One region of the Planococcus sp. TJ-301 genome, then DNA from elsewhere that is predicted to be linked to it. Evidence: riboswitches for the same ligand, from Rfam matches in the RefSeq annotation. Region 1 holds a riboswitch; each other region holds the start of a gene.
What was found. A riboswitch is a leader RNA that binds a small molecule or an ion and turns the genes downstream of it on or off. The one in region 1 is predicted to bind S-adenosylmethionine.
Positions count from the first base shown of each region.

Region 1 (6,550 bases):
GCTGTCCTTGGTATTTCGCCGCAAAACGGTCGCGCATCGAGAAATCGGTGGCATCCGGGAAGCCCCATTGGTCGCGGATTTCCTGATGGATGCGCTCAGCAAAGCCTTCCGCGAGTTCAAGCGCCGTCGCCTGCAGTGCGTGGCTTTCCAGGAACTTGCCGGCTTCTTTCAAGCGCGCCGCTTCGTCGCGGACGCCGTGCCCCGCTGTCACTTGCATGAACGCGACATAATCCATTTCTCCGCTGTCGACGGATTTCAAGTAATCGGCCAGACACAAGAACGGCTCGGCGGTTTGGCGCGGGAATGTAAAGCGCTCAATTTCCGTCTTGGCGTCTGCCGGATCGTAGATGACGACATCGTCGCCGTCGCTTTGTGCCGGGAAAAACTGATAAACGCCGGACGGTTTCAAAATGCCAGAGCCAAGAAACTCCGTTGCCAATTCGTGGAGCTGAACCGCGCGCGGATCGCCTTGCACCAGCATTTTATCGCTATAGCCACGCAATCCGAGATGATGGCCGATCAGTGTGCGCATATTGACGTATGGATACAAATGCGCAACCGAATACTCTTTCAAGACACGGCGGCGCAGGTCATTCGGGTTGAAGACCGGCACATCTTCGCGCACAGTCTTCACCGGTTTTTCCGCTACCGCAACAGCTGGCTTGGCGGCTTTCGCCGCTTCGGATGCCTGGCGCTTCTCTTGCTGCGCACCCAATTCTTCCAGCAACACGGCTTTTCCTGCTCCGCTCTGCAGGCGATTGGCCAAGTCCAATCCTTGCATGGCGTCTTTCGCGTAAATGACCGGGCCGTCGTATTCAGCAGCGATTTTCGTTTCCGTGAAGCGCCTCGACAAGGCGGCACCGCCGACCAGAATCGGTGCATCGATGCCCGCTTCCTTGAAGTCCTGCGCGGTCAGCACCATCTGCTTGGCGGATTTCACCAGCAAGCCTGACAGCCCAATGATGTCCGGATTTTCTTTTTTGATGACTTCAATCAGTGTCGCCGGCGTCACTTTGATGCCGATGTCGATCACTTTAAAGCCGTTATTGCTAAGGATGATATCGACCAGGTTTTTACCGATGTCGTGCACGTCGCCTTTGACCGTGGCAAGCACCACTTTCCCTTTGCCTGTATCGTCCGCAGCTTTTTTCTCCATAAAGCCTTCAAGGTACGACACCGCAGCCTTCATGACGCCTGCGCTTTGCAACACTTCGGCGACAATCAACTGGTTGTCGTTGAACAAACGTCCCACTTCCGCCATGCCTGCCATCAGCGGCCCGTTGATGACATCGAGCGGTGTGTCGTACATGTCGAGCGCTTTCTCTAAATCCGGAATAAGCCCTTCTTTCGTGCCTTCCAGAATATAATAGGCGAGGCGGTCTGGAACCGTCTTCGGAATGTCGTCTTCGCTCCGCTCTTTTTTCTTATCGCGGTAGAAATCGGTGAAATCCGCCAATGTCTTGTCTGTCGTCGTGAACAGCAATTCATCGGCCATCTTGATCTCCGCTTCCGGAATCGATGCGTAGCGCTCCAATTTCTCTGTATTGACGATGGCGTAATCGAGCCCTGCCTGCGTGCAATGGTAAAGGTAAACTGCATTCAGCACTTCGCGGCCGACTGGCGGCAAGCCGAACGACACGTTGCTGATGCCGAGAATCGTCAATGTGCGCGGTAGTTTTTCCTTGATCAGTCGGATGCTTTCGATCGTTTCAACCGCGGAGCCGATGTATTGCTGATCGCCGGTGCCGACCGGAAACACGAGCGGATCAAAAATGATGTCTTCCGGCGCGAGCCCCCATTTGTTGACCAATAAATCATACGAGCGTTCGGCAATTTCAAGTTTGCGTTCACGCGTCACTGCCATACCCGGTTCATCAATCGTTCCGACAACAACCGCCGCACCGTATTTCTTCACAAGCGGCATGACCGCATCAAAGCGCTCTTCGCCGTCTTCGAGATTGATCGAGTTGATAATCGCTTTGCCTTGCGAAAACTTCAGCGCCGCTTCGATGACTTCTTCGTCCGTTGAATCGATGACAAGTGGCACTTTGACCTTCTTTACCACTTCGTGCATGAAGTTCGCCATGTCCTCGAGTTCATCGCGGTCCGGATTGGCGAGGCAGATGTCAACGACGTGGGCCCCGTTCTTCACCTGAGCGCGCGCGATTTCTGAAGCTTCCTCAAATTTCCCTTCAACGATCAGCCGTTTGAATTTTCGCGAACCGATAACGTTCGTGCGTTCCCCAATAAACAGCGGGCGCATCGAATCGTCGTATTGCAGCGGTTCGATTCCGGACAAAACATGTCCATGTCCGGTTTGGGCCGGCTTTCTCGGCGGCAAATCGGCCACCGCTTCACGCACGGCTTTGATGTGCGCAGGCGTCGTGCCGCAACAGCCGCCGACGACGTTGAGCCAGCCTTTTTCGGCAAAGCCCCGCAGCTTTTTCGACAGTGATTCCGGGGTTTCGTGGTAATGCCCTTCTTCGTCCGGCAGCCCTGCGTTCGGGTAACAGCTGACAAAGCCGTCGGACAGCTCAGACAAAGAGCGCAAATGGTCCGTCATGAATTCCGGGCCCGTTGCGCAATTCAAACCGACCGACAGCGGCTTGACGTGTTCAATGGAAATATAGAACGCTTCAATGCTTTGCCCGGCAAGCGTTGTGCCCATCGGCTCGATGGTGCCTGAAATCATGATCGGCAATTCTTTGCCCAGCTCTTCAAAAGCCCTTTTGATACCGATCGTCGCCGCTTTGACATTCAGCATGTCTTGGCTCGTTTCAAGCAAGATCAAGTCCGCGCCGCCTTCAACCAGCGCTTTCGCCTGTACATAAAAATCCTCGCGCAAGGCATCGAACGTGATGCCGCCTGTCACCGACAAAGTTTTCGTCGTCGGCCCGATAGCACCTGCGACAAAGCGAGGCCATTCAGGGGTGGAATAGTCAGCAGCCGCTTTCTTGGCAATCTCTACAGCACGGCGGTTGATGTCGGTTGCTTGGTCTCCAAGTCCATACTCGTCTAAGACCACTGGCGTACCGCCGAACGTGTTCGTACAAAGAATGTCCGCTCCCGCTTCCAGATAGGCTTTATGGACGCTTTCGATGACGTCCGGCCGCACGATGTTCAAGTATTCGTTGCAGCCGTCAAATTCCTCGCCGCCGAAATCTTCCGCTGATAAATCGGCGTTCTGGATCATCGTTCCCATGGCGCCATCGATGATCAAGATCCGTTTTTCAAGCTGCTGTTCAATAAGTGTTTTGGACATGGCTGCTTTCGCCTTCTTTCTTCAAATCTAGTTGCCTGATGTAATTGATCAATTCCACGGACATTTCGTAGCGGAAAAATGGCGTGATCAAGTAAATGCCATTGAATAGGCCAGCCGCAGTATCGATCAATTCCTTCGCTATCGCAATGCCTTCAGCCGTCGCCCGTTCCTTGTCGTCGCCGCATGCGCGCATCCGCTCAAGCGCATTTTCCGATAACTTGATGCCTGGCACTTCGTTGTGCAGGAATTCCGAACTGCGGATGCTTGTCAGCGGCATGATGCCAAGGAAAATCGGCGTGCTCAAATGCTTTGTTTCTTCGTATATTTCAATGATTTTCTCTTTTGTGAACACCGGTTGGGAAATGAAATAATCTGCGCCGCTGTCGATTTTCTGTTCCAGCCGCTTGACCGCCCGGCTGACGACGCGGACATTGGGATTGAATGCCGCCGCCACTGAGAAGTTCGCTTTTTTGCGCAGCGGCTTGCCGGAAAATGAAATGCCTTCGTTGAGCTTTTTGATCAGCTGAATCAATTCCAGGCTGGAAACGTCATAAACACTTGTCGCTCCCGGGAAATCACCGACTTTCGTCGGATCTCCCGTGACTGCCAGGATATCATGCATGCCAAGTGCGTCAAGCCCCATCAAATGCGATTGCAGGCCGATCAAATTGCGGTCGCGGCACGTGATGTGCGCAAGCGGCCGGATGTTTTCCTGCTGCTTCAAAATCGAGCCCATCGCCATATTGGAAATACGCGGCGAAGCGAGTGAATTATCGGCCATCGTAACCGCATCGACTCCCGCCGCATTCAACGCTTTCGAACCTTCGATGAATTTCGTGATGTCCAAATGGCGCGGCGTGTCGAGTTCGACAATGATCGTGCGCTCCGTCTTCGCTTTTTCGTGCAGCGGCTTGACGTCGAGCGCTTCCGCTTCACGAATGACGATCGGCTTTCTCGCCACCACTTGCTTTTCTGTCACCGGCACTAAATTGCGCATTCGCTTTTTCACTTCTTCGATATGCTTCGGCGTCGTGCCGCAACAGCCTCCGATGAGGCGCACCCCTTCTTCTCTCAACAACAATGCAGCCCGGCCAAAATAATCGGCTTCCGATTCATAGACAATGCGGCCGTCTTCCACGTCGAGCAAGCTGGCGTTCGGATAGGCCGACAGGAAGGCTTTTGCCGGCAGCGACACTTCTTCGAATGCTTGGATCGTATGGTGCGGGCCGAGGCGGCAATTGACGCCGACGATTTCCGCTCCGAGCGCTTCAAGCTGGTGCAGTGCTTCGTTCAGCGACATGCCGTTTTGCAGGATGCCCGGCTCGTGCATCGACACTTGCGCAATCAGCGGGGTATCCGTCATCTTTTTCAAATGCGTGACCGTCGCAGCAAGCTCTTCAAAATCGTAATACGTCTCGAGCAGCAAGCCGTCCGGATCGCCTGACAATAAATGCTGCGCCTGCTGGTCGACCATCGCAATGATTTCCTGCATCGTGGCATCACTTTTCCGCATGCCTCGAATGCCGCCGATTGTACCGAAGACGTATTGTCCGCCAGGCGACGCGGCGCGCTTCGCAATATCGATCGCAGCGAGGTTGATGTCTTTCACTTGCTCTTCAAGGCCGTAGCGCGCGAGCTTATGGGCATTCGCACCGTACGTATTTGTCTGGATGATATCGGCTCCCGCTTTGATGTAATCCTGGTGGATCTTGCTGACGATTTCCGGCCGCTGCAGGTTCAGCTCCTCGTTGCAATACTCGATGCCATAAGAATACAGCAGCGTCCCCATCGCACCGTCCCCTGTCAACACGCGCGTTTTCAATGCATCCAATAACTTCATGCCGCTCACCCTCCTGTATATAGAAAAAAGCCCTCCATGAAAAAGAAGGCTTTACGGTCGTTAAACTCGTTCCTTTTCATCTCCCAGGCCATTGCATGCCTGCTGGATTTAGCACCTGACCACGAATGGCTGGTTGCTGAAGCGTCACAGGGCCAGTCCCTCAACTTCTCTCGATAAGAATTCACTATGCAGTTTTTGTATTCTTAAAATCTTACCTGCATACGGGACGCTGGTCAAGAAAATTCGTCTAAAAACAGAGAACTTTCTGTTTATTAGCGTTAAACAAGGACCCTCCACACAAATGGAAGAATAAAAAACGCACCGCCGGCAATTAGCTTGCTGGCGGTGCGTTTATCGTTTCAGTTACTTCTTGAGCACCGGCTCAAGATGCTCTTTTAGTGCCGGACCCATAGTTTTGGAGTAGAGTGTCGTCAAATGATGCTTATCTCGGTAGACGAGCACGTTGCCAACTACCGGCGAACACAGATCATCAATACAGAAATATTCCGACATGTCCACAAATGTCACGTTGCCCGGAATGCCTTCCGTGTTTTCCCACGGTGCTACAGCGGCCAGCGCTTCGCTGCGCGGCACGGAGCAGTCTTCTACAGTCGAGGCATCAAGGCAAAGCGTCGGGTCGACTTTCATCCGTGGATTGTCGCGCACCGCAAAAATATCAGTTACACCTTCAAATTGCTTCCATTTGTCGATATAAACCTGCGGCACGGTTGCTTTGGAACTTACGTTCGCCGTTGTGAAAATCAAATCAGGCGGATCTTCCATGAGCCGCTGATGGAGTTGATCATTCCATGTCATGCATGCTTCCGTTAATAACCCATCGAAATCGCCGTTCGTGAAGCGGCATGCATCCTTGTTGTAGACATCGATACGCATATTCAGTTCTTCCGCGATTTCTTCAAGCGCCGGGAACCAGTGCCCTGAATGTGAACCGCCGACCAATGCAAGCACATGCTCCGGATTTTCCGTCACACCGTACGAGCATTCCTTCAATTTAGCGTTCTTGCTGCCGGAGGAAGTACAGTCCTGGTCATTATAAAAGGCCGGCAGCACTTCTTTCGCAGTCAGAAAATCCGGCTTGAGCTCGGCTTCAATCGCCGGCTGGATGTTTTCCGAAACAGCACGGGCGCCTGGATTGTCTTCGGTTACGACAGGAACGGCGACGCTGCTGCTTGCCTGGACAAAGACGCTCCACGACACGCCAACCAGAATGGCCGGCATCATCAGTGTGACGAGTACTTTCGTCAAACGTTTTTTCGATTGCTTGACCGGCATCTGCCGCACAGGTGCTTCGACGAGCCAAATCGTAACGATCGACAGCACGAACGTCACTGCCAAAATGCTGAGCCCGCCAAACAGCGAAACCGTCTCGGTGTTGAAAAAGGCATAATAGAAAACAAGCAATGGCCAATGCCAGAGGTAAAAGCCGT
Region 1 is NZ_JBZDOH010000002.1:34,590-41,139, reverse strand. Features, by position in the region: gene metH (methionine synthase) at 1-3,262, opposite strand, end outside; gene AC4EHJ_RS11135 (bifunctional homocysteine S-methyltransferase/methylenetetrahydrofolate reductase) at 3,243-5,102, opposite strand; SAM riboswitch class I at 5,176-5,282, opposite strand; gene AC4EHJ_RS11130 (acyltransferase family protein) at 5,466-6,550, opposite strand, start outside.

Region 2 (6,550 bases), on a different contig from region 1:
GTGCGGCTGACAGAAATCAGTTATTGGTCAGAAGGATTGCTCGTGAAAGGCTTGCTGGCCGAACCGGAAAAAAGAGGCGCTTATAGCGGCATCCTTTACCTGCGCGGCGGCATCCAGTCAATCGGCATGGTCAGGCCGGCGCGGATCGCACAATTCGCCGCACAAGGATTTGTGGTGTTTGCACCTTATTACCGTGGAAACCGGGGCGGGCAAGGGCGCGATGAATTTGCCGGAGCGGATCGATGGGACGCGGTTTATGCAGTCGACGTGCTGAAACAATTCTGCTCAGAGGCAGTCCATATCCTGGCTTTCTCCCGTGGAGGAATCATGGCTATATGGACCGCAGTCCTGCGGCACGACATTACGTCTGTCGTCACTTGGGCAGGCGTCACAGATACCGTACTGACGTATAAAGAACGGCCAGATATGCGGCGTATGATGAAGCGGCTTTACGGCGGCACGCCAAATACAGCATTGGAGGCGTATGAGGAGAGAAATCCTTTGATGCGCTTGAATGAAGCGCAAGCTCCGTTTCTAATTATCCACGGGCTGAAAGATGAAAACGTGTTTCCAGCACAAGCGTTTTTGCTGGAAGAAGCGTTGATCCTAAACGGTCAAAAGCACGAAACCTGGTATTTTCCGGACTATACGCACTTCTTCCCGCCAGCCGTGAACCGTAAAACGGCACGGTCTTTGACTGAGTGGATGAAGAGCCAAGAAGTGGATGAATAAGACCTCAAGGAAAAAAGCCGCAAAAAAAGAAGCTATCCGCTATGGATAGCTTCTTTTTCCTAGTTAGTTTTTAATCGGTCCGCCTTGTTCACTGATATCAGTGGAGACAGTACCGAATTTCTTGAAGTTCGCTTCGAATTCTTGTGCAAGCTCTCTTGCTTTCTGATCGTAAGCGGCTTTGTCAGCCCAAGCATTGCGCGGGTTTAATACTTCAGTAGGAACACCTGGCACTTCTTTCGGAATTTGCAAGCCGAATACAGCTTCTTGTTCCGTTTCGATGTTGTGGAGTTCGCCTTTGATTGCTGCACGCACCATTGTGCGTGTGTACGACAATTTCATGCGGCTCCCGACGCCGTAGACGCCGCCAGTCCAGCCCGTATTCACTAAGAACACTTCAGACCCATGCTCATCGATTTTGTCGCCAAGCATTTCAGCGTAGACAGTCGCGTGCAATGGAAGGAAAGGTGACCCGAAGCACGTAGAGAATGTCGCTTCCGGAGAAGTGACGCCGCGCTCAGTGCCCGCAAGTTTCGATGTGTATCCGCTTAGGAAATGGTACATCGCCTGCTCTTTTGTCAATTTGCTGATTGGAGGCAGTACGCCGAAAGCGTCTGCAGTCAAAAAGACGATTGTTTTTGGATGGCCTGCCACTGAAGGGAAGACAATATTTTTGATTGCATGGATCGGATATGCTGCACGTGTGTTTTCTGTTAAAGAACCGTCAGCGTAATCCGGAATGCGTGTTTCTTCATCCACTACTACGTTTTCAAGTACAGAACCGAACGTGATTGCGTCATAGATTTGCGGTTCATGTTCGCGCGTTAAATTAATCGTTTTCGCATAGCATCCGCCTTCAATGTTGAAGACGCCGTTATCAGACCAGCCATGCTCGTCGTCGCCGATCAATTTGCGGTTTTCGTCTGCAGACAATGTTGTTTTGCCTGTTCCAGACAAACCGAAGAACAACGTTACATCGCCTTCTTCGCCGACGTTCGCTGAACAATGCATAGGAAGGATGCCTTGTTCAGGAAGCAGGTAGTTCATGATCGAGAAGATCGCTTTTTTCATTTCGCCGGCATATTCTGTTCCGCCGATCAAGATGATTTTTTGCTCCATCGATACAATGATGAAAGTTTCAGAATCCGTACCATCCACAGCAGGATCTGCGTGGAACGTTGGTGCATAGACAATTGTGAATTGCGCTTCGTGGCTTGTCAATTCCTCTTTTGTCGGACGGATGAACAGTTGATGAGCGAATAGGTTATGCCAAGCGTATTCGTTGATGGTCTGAATGCCCAGACGCGATTCAGGATCAGCACCGGCGTATCCTTTGAATACGAACAGCTCATCTTTTTGCTTCATGTGGTCCAGCACTTTAGCGTACAGGTTTTCGAAAACTTCGGATGAAATCGGGCGATTTACAGAACCCCAGTCAATTTTATCTTTAGAAATAGCTTCATCTACGATATATTTATCTTTAGGGGAGCGGCCAGTGTATTTGCCAGTTTCAGCTTTTACTGCGCCATCTTTCGTCAAAACAGCTTCTCCACGGGATGTGGCTGCTTCGATTAATTGTGGAACTGATAATTGCACGTGTATATTTTGGCCATTTAAAAGATCCTTTAAATTGCTTGAGAAGTTTACTGGATTCATTTATATGTACCTTCCTTTTCGGTTATTCCCATAGCCATGGGGAGCTTGTATATTTCGTAGATTAGTATAACACATTATAGCCATTAGTCTATACTAATAACCCGGTGACATGAAAAAGTAACAATAATTTGGCATTAATCCATTCATCGTGTGGATCAATAAAGTTTTGCACTTCTATTTGGCTAAAAACGTTGACATCACTATATACATTCCGTATGATGAAAAATTGTACGGATACTCTTATTCCGAGCTGGTGGAGGGGACAGGCCCTATGAAACCCGGCAACCTGCTGCATTTGCAGAGAAGGTGCCAAACCTGAAGCAAGGAACTCAACCTTGGACGATAAGAGTGAAAGGTGCTTATGATGATTTTTCCTTTCCTCATTTATTTATGAGCGAAGGGATTTTTTTATGAATCGCCCTTAATCCTCGTGTGCAAAGGCCACAACGGCTTGAAGTTCAATCCAGTTCGGCTGGAACGGACTTGACATGGGAAAACGAGTACCGTATCAATTTCGAGAGCAATCTCGCAGGATATAAGGAGGAGCTTTTTTTGACAAACCGTAAATTATTCACATCAGAATCAGTAACAGAAGGACATCCGGATAAAATCTGTGACCAAATCTCAGATGCCATCCTTGATGCAATCTTAGCAGCAGACCCGAACGCACGGGTAGCATGCGAAACGACAGTAACAACAGGTTTGGTGCTTGTTGCGGGAGAAATTACGACATCGACGTATGTCGACATCCCAAAAGTAGTGCGCCAAACAGTTAAAGATATCGGCTATACACGCGCGAAATACGGTTTCGACTCTGAAACAAGCGCTGTTTTGACAGCGATTGATGAGCAGTCAGCGGATATTGCTGCGGGAGTCAACGTGGCTCTTGAAGCACGCGAAGGGCAAATGACTGATAAAGAATTGGATGAAATCGGAGCAGGAGACCAAGGTCTGATGTTCGGATACGCATCTAACGAAACAGAAGAATTGATGCCATTGCCAATCAGCTTGGCACATAAACTGGCTCGCCGCCTTGCAGAAGTGCGCAAAGAAGAGATCCTTCCATATTTGCGTCCGGATGGCAAAACGCAAGTGACGATCGAATACGATGAAAACAATAAACCGTTCCGCGTTGACACAATCGTCATCTCGACTCAGCATCACCCAGAAGTGACGCTTGAGCAGATTCAGCGCAACATCAAAGAATATGTCATCAACGCAGTCGTTCCGGCTAATTTGATCGATGAGGATACAAAATACTTCATCAACCCGACAGGCCGTTTTGTTATCGGTGGACCACAAGGAGATGCGGGCTTGACTGGCCGCAAAATCATCGTAGATACTTACGGCGGTTATGCGCGCCACGGCGGCGGTGCTTTCTCAGGCAAAGATGCGACTAAAGTGGACCGTTCAGGTGCATACGCTGCACGCTATGTTGCGAAAAACATCGTTGCTGCAGGCCTTGCAGACAAATGTGAAGTCCAAGTGGCTTACGCAATCGGGGTAGCACACCCGGTTTCAATCGCTATCGATACATTCGGAACAGGCAAAGTAAGCGAAGACACTTTGATTGACTTAGTACGCGAAAACTTCGATTTGCGTCCAGCTGGCATCATCAAAATGCTTGACCTGCGCCGCCCAATCTACAAGCAGACTGCAGCATACGGACATTTTGGCCGTACGGACGTGGATCTGCCATGGGAACGTACGGATAAAGCAGCAATCCTAAAAGAACAATCAGGCGTTGCTGCAGAATAAATTAATATAATAGTAGAAAAGACGATCGGCAAATCTGCCGGTCGTCTTTTTTTGAATAAGAACAGCATCAATAAGCCATTGAATAGTTGGAGAAAAATGATAGAATAAATGTAAATAATTAAATATTCTAAAAATAATGGATATTAATTCGTTTGCATTGCAGGAAAATGCGCAGCTTAAAAAAAGCCGGCTTTTGGCCGGCTAGAAAATCTTTTTATTTTTCTTGCAGCGATTTGTAATAAGCACCTTTTTCAGCATATTCGCGGACGATTCGCTCCATGTCTGCTTTGTCTTCGTCTTTTAGTTCACGGACAACTTTTGCGGGGCGGCCGAGGGCGAGCATGCCTGGCGGAATGACTTTTCCAGGCGGAACGAGGCTGCCCGCTCCGATAAATGCCCCTTCGCCGATTTCGGCGCCGTCAAGAATGACGGAACCCATGCCGACAAGTGCTCCTTTGCGGATTTTGCAGCTGTGCAAGGTGACTTGGTGGCCAATGGTTACGTTGTCTTCAAGAATCAGCGGATTGTTCGGGCTTTGGTGCAAGACACAGAGATCCTGGATATTGGTTTTATTGCCAATGATGGTCGGTGCGACATCGCCGCGGATAACGGTATTGAACCAGACTGAAGATTCAGCGCCGATGGTAACGTCACCGGTAACCGTCGCGAAGTCCGCGATAAAAACCGAAGGATGAATGTCTGGCTGTTTGCCGTGGAAAGGATAAATCATGGGAAAACCTCCAAATTAGTTAATAACTATCTTTAATCCTATCAAATTCGATGCAAAGGTCAAAATATTGGCGTTCATATGAAGATAAGGGGATGATGGATTTGTGGAAATGGGAAGCGGAAGGACAGGCGAAAGCGGTAATGGTCCTTGTACATAGTGCATACGAACATCACATGAAATATGCGTGGCTGATCGAACAATGGCGGTCTGCAGGCTTCCATGTCATCATGGGGGACTTGCCAGGGCATGGCCGCGGAATTCCGGGCAGCAAGCCGCATAACGAAGCTTTTAACGATTACGAAAAATCAGTGGAGCAGGCGATTACGGTTGCTTTGGAAAATGAGCTGCCGGTTTTTGTATTAGGCCATGGCCTCGGAGCGACGATCGCGATGAATGTTTTGGGCGAAAAAGCTTTTCCGGTAGCTGGAGTGATATTGAGTTCGCCGTGGCTCCATTTACTGAAAACCCCTTCTGTCTTGGCGCCCGCTTTATCAAAGTTGGGAAGCCTTCGCATTGACCACGGTTTGAAAATTGAAGACTTAACGAGCAATCCGGAATCGATCGAATCAGAAAGCGGAGACCCTTCCTACCGCACGGCTGTGACGATGGGCTGGTACCGCGAATTGCATTCTTATATGAAAAAATCCATTTCTGCGAAAAGGCGATTTCCGGATATTCCGGTTATGGTCCAAACGGCAGGAAATGACAGGATTGCAGATAAAAGTTATGCCAAGCGCTGGCTGCAGGACCGCGAGCTCGGTCAGTTCAGCTACAAGGAATGGACCGGTTGCAGCCACGATTTGTTTTTGGAGCAGCAGCGGGAAGAAATATTTTCCGCAAACCATTCCTTTGTCAAAGATGCATTGCGCTTGGTCGGCTATGTTGTGAATTAACCCTAAGCAAGGAGGAATAATGTGTCATTGAAATTCAGTATTTTAGATCAGTCGCCTATAGCAGAAGGCAGTACGCCGCAGGAAGCGTTGAAAAATACGGCTGAACTCGCATGTCGTGCCGAAGAATGGGGCTATACACGCTTTTGGGTTTCAGAGCATCACGATGCGGCGACGCTGGCAGGTTCGAGTCCGGAAGTGCTGATTGCCCATCTTGGAGCTGTGACGAAAACGATCCGGCTGGGTTCTGGCGGCGTCATGCTGCCGCATTATTCGGCATTTAAAGTCGCAGAGAATTTTAAGCTTTTGGAGGCTTTGTATCCGGGACGGATCGATGCCGGAATGGGCAGGGCGCCGGGCGGAATGCCGCGTGCAAGCTACGCATTGAACGACGGAAAAGCGCGGGACGCGAGCCGTTTCCCGGAACAAATCGATGAATTGCGGATGTACCTGGACGATGCGATTCCGGAAGACCATCCATATTATGGCATGAAAGCGACGCCTGTAACGGCCACTGCACCGCCGGTTTGGATATTGGGTTCAGGCCAAGAATCCGCGTTATTGGCAGCGAAAAAAGGGTTGCCTTATATGTTCGCCCAATTTATCAACGGTGAAGGCGGACAAAGTTTCGCATTGTCTTATCGCGAGCGATTTGTGCCATTTAATGGAAACAACCCTTATCAAGCTGTTGCTATTTTCGTAGTCTGCCAGGAAACTGAAGAACAAGCCGAGCGAATAGCCGCTTCGATGGATATGGCATTGGCATTCGGTGCACAAAGCAAGCCGC
Region 2 is NZ_JBZDOH010000001.1:15,114-21,663, forward strand. Features, by position in the region: gene AC4EHJ_RS00155 (alpha/beta hydrolase family protein) at 1-732, shown strand, start outside; gene pckA (phosphoenolpyruvate carboxykinase (ATP)) at 796-2,385, opposite strand; SAM riboswitch class I at 2,623-2,734, shown strand; gene metK (methionine adenosyltransferase) at 2,938-4,143, shown strand; gene AC4EHJ_RS00170 (gamma carbonic anhydrase) at 4,358-4,873, opposite strand; gene AC4EHJ_RS00175 (alpha/beta hydrolase) at 4,966-5,766, shown strand; gene AC4EHJ_RS00180 (LLM class flavin-dependent oxidoreductase) at 5,788-6,550, shown strand, end outside.
Region 2: linked by a shared signal. The riboswitch ahead of metK (methionine adenosyltransferase) and the one ahead of AC4EHJ_RS11135 (bifunctional homocysteine S-methyltransferase/methylenetetrahydrofolate reductase) in region 1 are both predicted to bind S-adenosylmethionine.

Region 3 (6,550 bases), on a different contig from region 1:
AGATTCCGACAGCCGGAAAAGTGATCATTAATGGGCAGGACCTGACAGGACCGAAAAAGGATGTACAGAAAATCCGCCAGCAAATCGGCATGGTGTTCCAGCATTTCCACTTGTTCCCGCATTTGACGGTTCTTGAAAACCTGACATACGCTCCGATGAAAGTGAAAGGCGAGAATAAAGCGCTGGCTGAAGAAAAAGCGCGTGCGTTATTGCTGCGCGTCGGCCTGTCAGAAAAAGAGAAAGCTTATCCGAGCAGCTTGTCCGGCGGCCAGAAACAGCGTGTGGCAATCGCCCGGGCGTTGGCGATGGAACCTGAATTGATGCTTTTTGATGAACCGACATCCGCACTTGATCCTGAAATGGTCAAAGAAGTGTTGGATGTTATGAAAGATTTGGCGAAATCCGGTATGACGATGGCTGTTGTGACGCATGAAATGGGCTTTGCACGGGAAGTCGCAGACCGCGTGCTGTTCCTGGATCACGGCGTCCTTGTCGAAGAAGGAGAGCCGCGGGAATTCTTTGCATCCCCGAAAACCGAACGAGCCCGGGATTTCCTGGAGAAAGTATTATGAAAGATGCCTCTTGGGGCATCTTTTTTTGTCGATTTGTTCATATCCATCCCCTATTTCCCGCCTCAGCTCCCCGCGCGGCCATGATATAATCAACGGTGAAGAAAAAAATTGAGGTGTCCCCCGAATGTTAAGGAAAATCATTGTTTTATTTGCCGTCGCATTTTTTATGGTGCTCATCATGTTCACCGGAATGATGTTCATGACCAATACAACAGAAATCTATTCACAAGATGATATAAAGTTGGAGATCGAAAAACCAGCTTTCTTTACGCTGGCAGAACCGGACGCAGACGGCAAGCGGAACATTACGCTATTCAGCTTGCCGCTCGGCAGCTATACGTTAACGGAGCGACAATTAGACAATGGCACCACAATTGTTTTCGAACATCTTGAAAACACAAGCTGGCTGCCGTTCGTCGTCTCTATGAATACAGCAGGCATCGGAGACGCAGACGTGCGTTCTTGGAACCCCGAACCCGGCATGCTCACAACAGATCCGGAATACGGCAACGACCCGACTACTAATCCATACGGCATCATTGCGATGGATTCTGCTGAAATCCTGCAAGGCAATATTTACGTTTCACGGAATCTGGCGCTTGGAAATGGCGATCCAGTCAACGAATTGCGCCATGAAATAACGGAATTGACAATCGAAGAAGGCAAACTTCTGAAAAACTTTTGGCTTCCGCCGAAGCATCAAGCTGACAGCTGGTTCTTGATGTCGCCGGAACCCTTTTTCAGCCTTCTGCAAGACGAGGAAGCTTGGCTTTCGCACACGGCTCAAAATCCACGCGAACGGTTGAACTGGCTGACACCGGAAGGGCCAATGGTGAAGATTCCCCTGACTGATGATCTACGCACAGAAATGGCTTATAGCGCATCTTCTAATACCGCTGGAGCAATAGCAGAGGAATGGCAAAAAGATTCTCCAGCTGTCTATTTCGAAAGCATCCTGTTGAATGCCGAAGCAACCGAACAGCAATAACCAAAACCCGCTCGAGCCACAAGCTCTGGCGGGTTTTGGTTTCAATAAAAAGCATTGAAACTTTATTAATGACGGAATAGTCAGTATAATAAAGCATATAGACGTCCGCCTTCCTTCACTGGCTTTAATCAAACATCAGCGGAAAGGAGGTCGTTCCAATGGCCAAAATCAGAATCGATCCGCAGGAAACACCGCGCGAAATCGAAGAAGATTATAATGCTGCCCAAAACATGATTGGCGAAGGCGCACCAGATTATGCCAACTCGAAAGATGACGATGCACCCCAGGAAATCAAAATTGAAGCGCAGCAAGCTAAACGGCTCCAATAGCTTCCGCTCCTTGCACCGCCAAATCCTGGCGGTGCTTTTTATTGCACAAAAAAATCCCCGCCAAAGCGATTGCTTTAGCAGAGACATGGTATTTATTCCATCATATCACCAAGAAGGCTGTAAGAACGCAGGCGGTCTTCAAGATGAAAAATCTGGGAATTGACAATGACTTCGTTCGCTCGGGTTTTATTGATAAAGTTCCGCAGCTTTTCGCGGACCACATCCGGTGTGCCGACAATCATCGATTCTGAAGCCAGTTTTTCTTTGAAAATGGCAATTTCACGGTCCGACCAAACCTTTTCGAGATCATCGATCGGCGGCTGGAAATGGGTCGGCATACCTCGCATCAGCGCAAACATCTGCTGCTGGCCGGATGTTGCAAGCCATTCCGCCCTCTCCTGTGTATCCGCTGCAATGACATTGACGCCGACCATGGCATACGGCTCTTTCAATGCGGCGGAAGGTTTAAAGTTCTGGTGGTAGAGCTGCAAAGCCTGAATCGTGTAGTCCGGCGCAAAATGGCTGGCAAATGAAAATGGCAAGCCTTTAATCGCCGCAAGCCTAGCACTGAAGCCGCTTGAACCAAGCAGCCAAAGCGGCACATCCAGACCGGTTCCAGGAAAAGCGCGGACGCTGCCTTTTGGATTTTCGGAAAAATAGTTTTGCAGTTCTTCTACTTGCTGTGGAAACTCATCCCCGCTGCTGTGCAACGTTCGGCGCAGCGCATAAGCTGTCGCCTGGTCGCTCCCGGGCGCGCGCCCTAAACCAAGGTCAATGCGGCCGGGGTACAGCGATTCAAGCGTACCGAATTGCTCTGCGATAACGAGCGGCGCATGGTTCGGCAGCATGACGCCTCCTGAACCTACACGGATCCGCTTTGTTTGCCCGGCAATGTGGCCGATTAAAACTGATGTCGCAGAACTGCCGATGCCCGGCATATTATGGTGCTCAGCAAGCCAAAGCCGGTTAAAACCTAATTTCTCTACATGCTGCGCCAATTCGACGCTGTTCTTGAATGATTGAGCCGCATCGCTGTCTGCGTTGACCGGCGCCAAGTCTAGCACAGCCAATGGTATGTTTTCGAATTTTTTACTAGTCATCATTCATCACTCCTCACTTTTACAAGTGTAGCGGTATTTTCTTTTTTCTACACGGTTCCTGCTCAGCACCCAGAAAAACCAGTCAATTGCTTTTCCCGATAATGTTTTTCAAGGCGCTCGGTTTTCTTGAACGCATCCCTTCTTACCTAGTCAAGATAGACTTTTCCGATGTCCATTCAAGATGAAACGACAGTTCGTTCAACTTTTTCGTAATTCAAATTAACCGGAAAGAAACAGAGCCATCTCAACTTTCTGATCTACAAATAATTTTTTAAAAATTTAAACTTTCCCTTGTAAAATTCGCCCTGCTGTATTAAAGTAAACTTTATCTAAAGGCGCTGTTTGATCGGTGGACCTTTACCCTGCACGCACATTAAAACTTCATATTTTATTTCTTATCTAGAGAGACGGAGGGATTTGGCCCTGTGAAGTCTCAGCAACCAGCCCTTATGGCTACGGTGCTAATTCCAATAAGCCTCGGCTTAGAAGATGAGAAGATTAGGTTCCCAAAACAGGGGCTTTCTTCTTTTTCAAGAAGCGAGCCCCTGTTTTTATTTTGAAAGGATGATTCCCATGGAAAAATTCGGCATTGAAACGCAACTAGTGCAATTAGGCAATAAAACCGATAAAACGACAGGGGCGGTCAGCACCCCAATTTATTTGTCGACCGCTTATGAACATGAGGGGCTTGGCAGGTCGACAGGCTATGATTACACGCGCACCAAAAACCCGACTCGCTCCGTACTGGAAGAAGGCATCGCCGCTCTTGAAGGCGCGGATGCTGGATTTGCCTGTAGTTCCGGAATGGCGGCAATTCAACTGGTGCTGTCGCTGTTCAGGCCTGATGACGAGCTATTGGTACCGGAAGATATTTACGGAGGCACTTACCGGCTGCTCCAGCATTATTCGGAGATTTACAATATCCGCACCGTTTACGCAGATTTCAATGATGTCAGCCACACTGAAAGCTTGATCACAGATAAAACGAAAGCGTTATTCATCGAGACGCCAACCAATCCATTGATGCAGGAAATCGACCTGGCCGCCTACGGAAAACTGGCGAAAAAACATGGTTTGCTGCTCATTGCCGACAACACCTTTTTAACGCCTTACCTTCAACAGCCTATAACATTAGGCGCAGACATCGTCGTGCACAGCGCGACAAAGTATATCGGCGGCCATAATGACGTGCTCGGCGGCTTGGTTGCTGCTAAAGGCCAGGCGCTTTGCGAGAAACTGGGCGTGCTTCACAATTCAGCTGGCGCAGTGTTATCGCCGTTCGATTCCTGGTTGTTGATCCGCGGCTTGAAGACGCTGCCGCTTCGCATGAAACAGCACGAAAAAAATGCGTGCGAAGCTGCTGAGTTTCTGGCACATCACCCTGCGGTCACAGATGTCCTTTATCCCGGAAAAGGAGGCATGTTGTCATTCCGCTTGCAAGACGCATCATTGGTCGGTCCGTTTCTGGAAAATTTGGAACTGATCACGTTCGCTGAAAGCCTGGGCGGCGTGGAAAGTTTCATCACCTATCCCGCCACCCAGACGCACGCCGATATCCCTTATGAAGAGCGGACGCGCCGCGGAATTTGCGATTGCCTGCTCCGCTTTTCCGTCGGCATCGAAGACATTGAAGACCTGACAGCCGATCTTACCCAAGCATTCGCAAAACTGGACAAGGAGGTCCTTCGCCTATGACACATTTGGAAACTCAATTCATCCACGCAGCCGGAGTCGACAAAGAAACCGGGGCGGTCAATGTCCCGATTCACTTGTCTTCCACATACCATCAGGCCAGCTTTGACGAATTCGGACCGTTCGATTACAGCCGCTCCGGCAATCCCACACGTTTAAAGCTGGAAGAAACCATTGCCAAACTCGAAGGCGGCACACGCGGATTCGCTTTCGCTTCCGGCATGGCTGCCATTTCTTCCGCGTTCATGCTGCTGTCGGCTGGCGACCACGTCCTTGTATCGGAAGATGTCTACGGGGGCACTTACCGCTTTGTCACGGAAGTGCTTACCAAATTCGGAATTTCCTATAGCTTTGTCGACATGACCGACCTCAGCGAAATGGCCGCAACTATCCAGTCCAATACGAAAGTCGTTTATATAGAAACACCATCCAATCCGGTCATGAATATCACTGACATCGAAATAGCCGCCAAGCTCGCAAAAGCCAATGGCTGCTTAACATTTGTCGACAATACATTCATGACGCCTTTGTACCAGAACCCGCTTGCTTTGGGCGCAGATGTCGTCTTGCACAGCGCGACGAAATTTCTATCCGGCCACAGCGATATCATCGCGGGGCTCGCAGTCGTCAAAGATCCGGAATTGGCGGATCGTCTCGGCTTTATTCAAAATACGTTCGGTTCGGTCTTGGGGGCTCATGATTCCTATACCTTGATCCAAGGCATCAAAACTCTGGGCGCACGGTTGAAGCAATCATCCGCTTCTGCCCGTGTCATTGCGCAATATTTGCATAGCCATCCCGCCGTGGAAGAAGTCTATTATCCGGGCTTCACATTCCATCCGGGCAATCCGATCCATGAGCGCCAAGCACGCGACGCGGGAGCTGTTGTATCGCTGCGCCTGAGAGACAAAGATGCTGCCCGGATTTTTGTGGAGAGCCTCCAAATTCCGGTATTTGCGGTAAGTTTGGGAGCAGTCGAAACGATTCTTTCTTACCCGGCGACAATGTCCCATGCATCTATGCCGAAAGAATACCGCGAGAAGCGCGGCATCACAGACGGTGTTCTGCGTTTATCTGTCGGCCTCGAAAACCGCGACGATTTGCTGGAAGACCTTGAACAAGCGCTGCAAAAAGTCCGCCGCGCAATACAAACTCCCGAACTGGTGAAATAAATTCCCGAACAAAACCGCCCATTCAACTTGCTGAATGGGCGGCTTTCTTTTAATATATCGTTTTTCCTGAAAGAGCTTCCTGTGCAGCGGAGGCATTTGTACCAATCGGCCGCTTAGCCACACCCGTATCAATCGCAGCTTGCGCCACTGCGGCTGCTACTGCCGGTGCAACGCGCAAGTCGAATGGCGCTGGAATGACGTATTCATCGTGGAGTTCGTGCAATTCCAGCAGCCCGGCAATCGCTTCTACTGCCGCAATTTTCATCGCATCATTGATTTCAGTAGCACGGACGTCCAGTGCCCCGCGGAAGATGCCTGGGAACGCCAGGACGTTATTGACCTGGTTCGGGAAGTCGGAACGTCCCGTGCCCACAATGCGGGCCCCTGCGCGTTTTGCCGCGTGCGGCAAAATCTCCGGGTTCGGGTTCGCCATCGCAAAGATGATGGGTTCTGCATTCATCGATGCCACCATTTCTTCACTCAAAGCTCCCTCGGCCGATACGCCGATAAACACGTCCGCCCCTTTGATAACATCTCCAAGTTTGCCTTCAGACCGGCCATAATTGGTCATTTCTGCTACTTCTTCCTTGAATGGATTCATTCCGTAGGAACGGCCTTTAAAAATGGCGCCTTTCGTATCACACATGATCAACTGGCTGAAACCGTATTTGCTCAGCAGCTTTACGACCGCAATCCC
Region 3 is NZ_JBZDOH010000001.1:1,243,862-1,250,411, forward strand. Features, by position in the region: gene AC4EHJ_RS06330 (amino acid ABC transporter ATP-binding protein) at 1-572, shown strand, start outside; gene AC4EHJ_RS06335 (hypothetical protein) at 697-1,560, shown strand; gene AC4EHJ_RS06340 (hypothetical protein) at 1,719-1,889, shown strand; gene AC4EHJ_RS06345 (LLM class flavin-dependent oxidoreductase) at 1,982-2,989, opposite strand; SAM riboswitch class I at 3,382-3,485, shown strand; gene AC4EHJ_RS06350 (methionine biosynthesis PLP-dependent protein) at 3,563-4,684, shown strand; gene metC (cystathionine beta-lyase) at 4,681-5,853, shown strand; gene ystJ (NADP-dependent malic enzyme) at 5,903-6,550, opposite strand, start outside.
Region 3: linked by a shared signal. The riboswitch ahead of AC4EHJ_RS06350 (methionine biosynthesis PLP-dependent protein) and the one ahead of AC4EHJ_RS11135 (bifunctional homocysteine S-methyltransferase/methylenetetrahydrofolate reductase) in region 1 are both predicted to bind S-adenosylmethionine.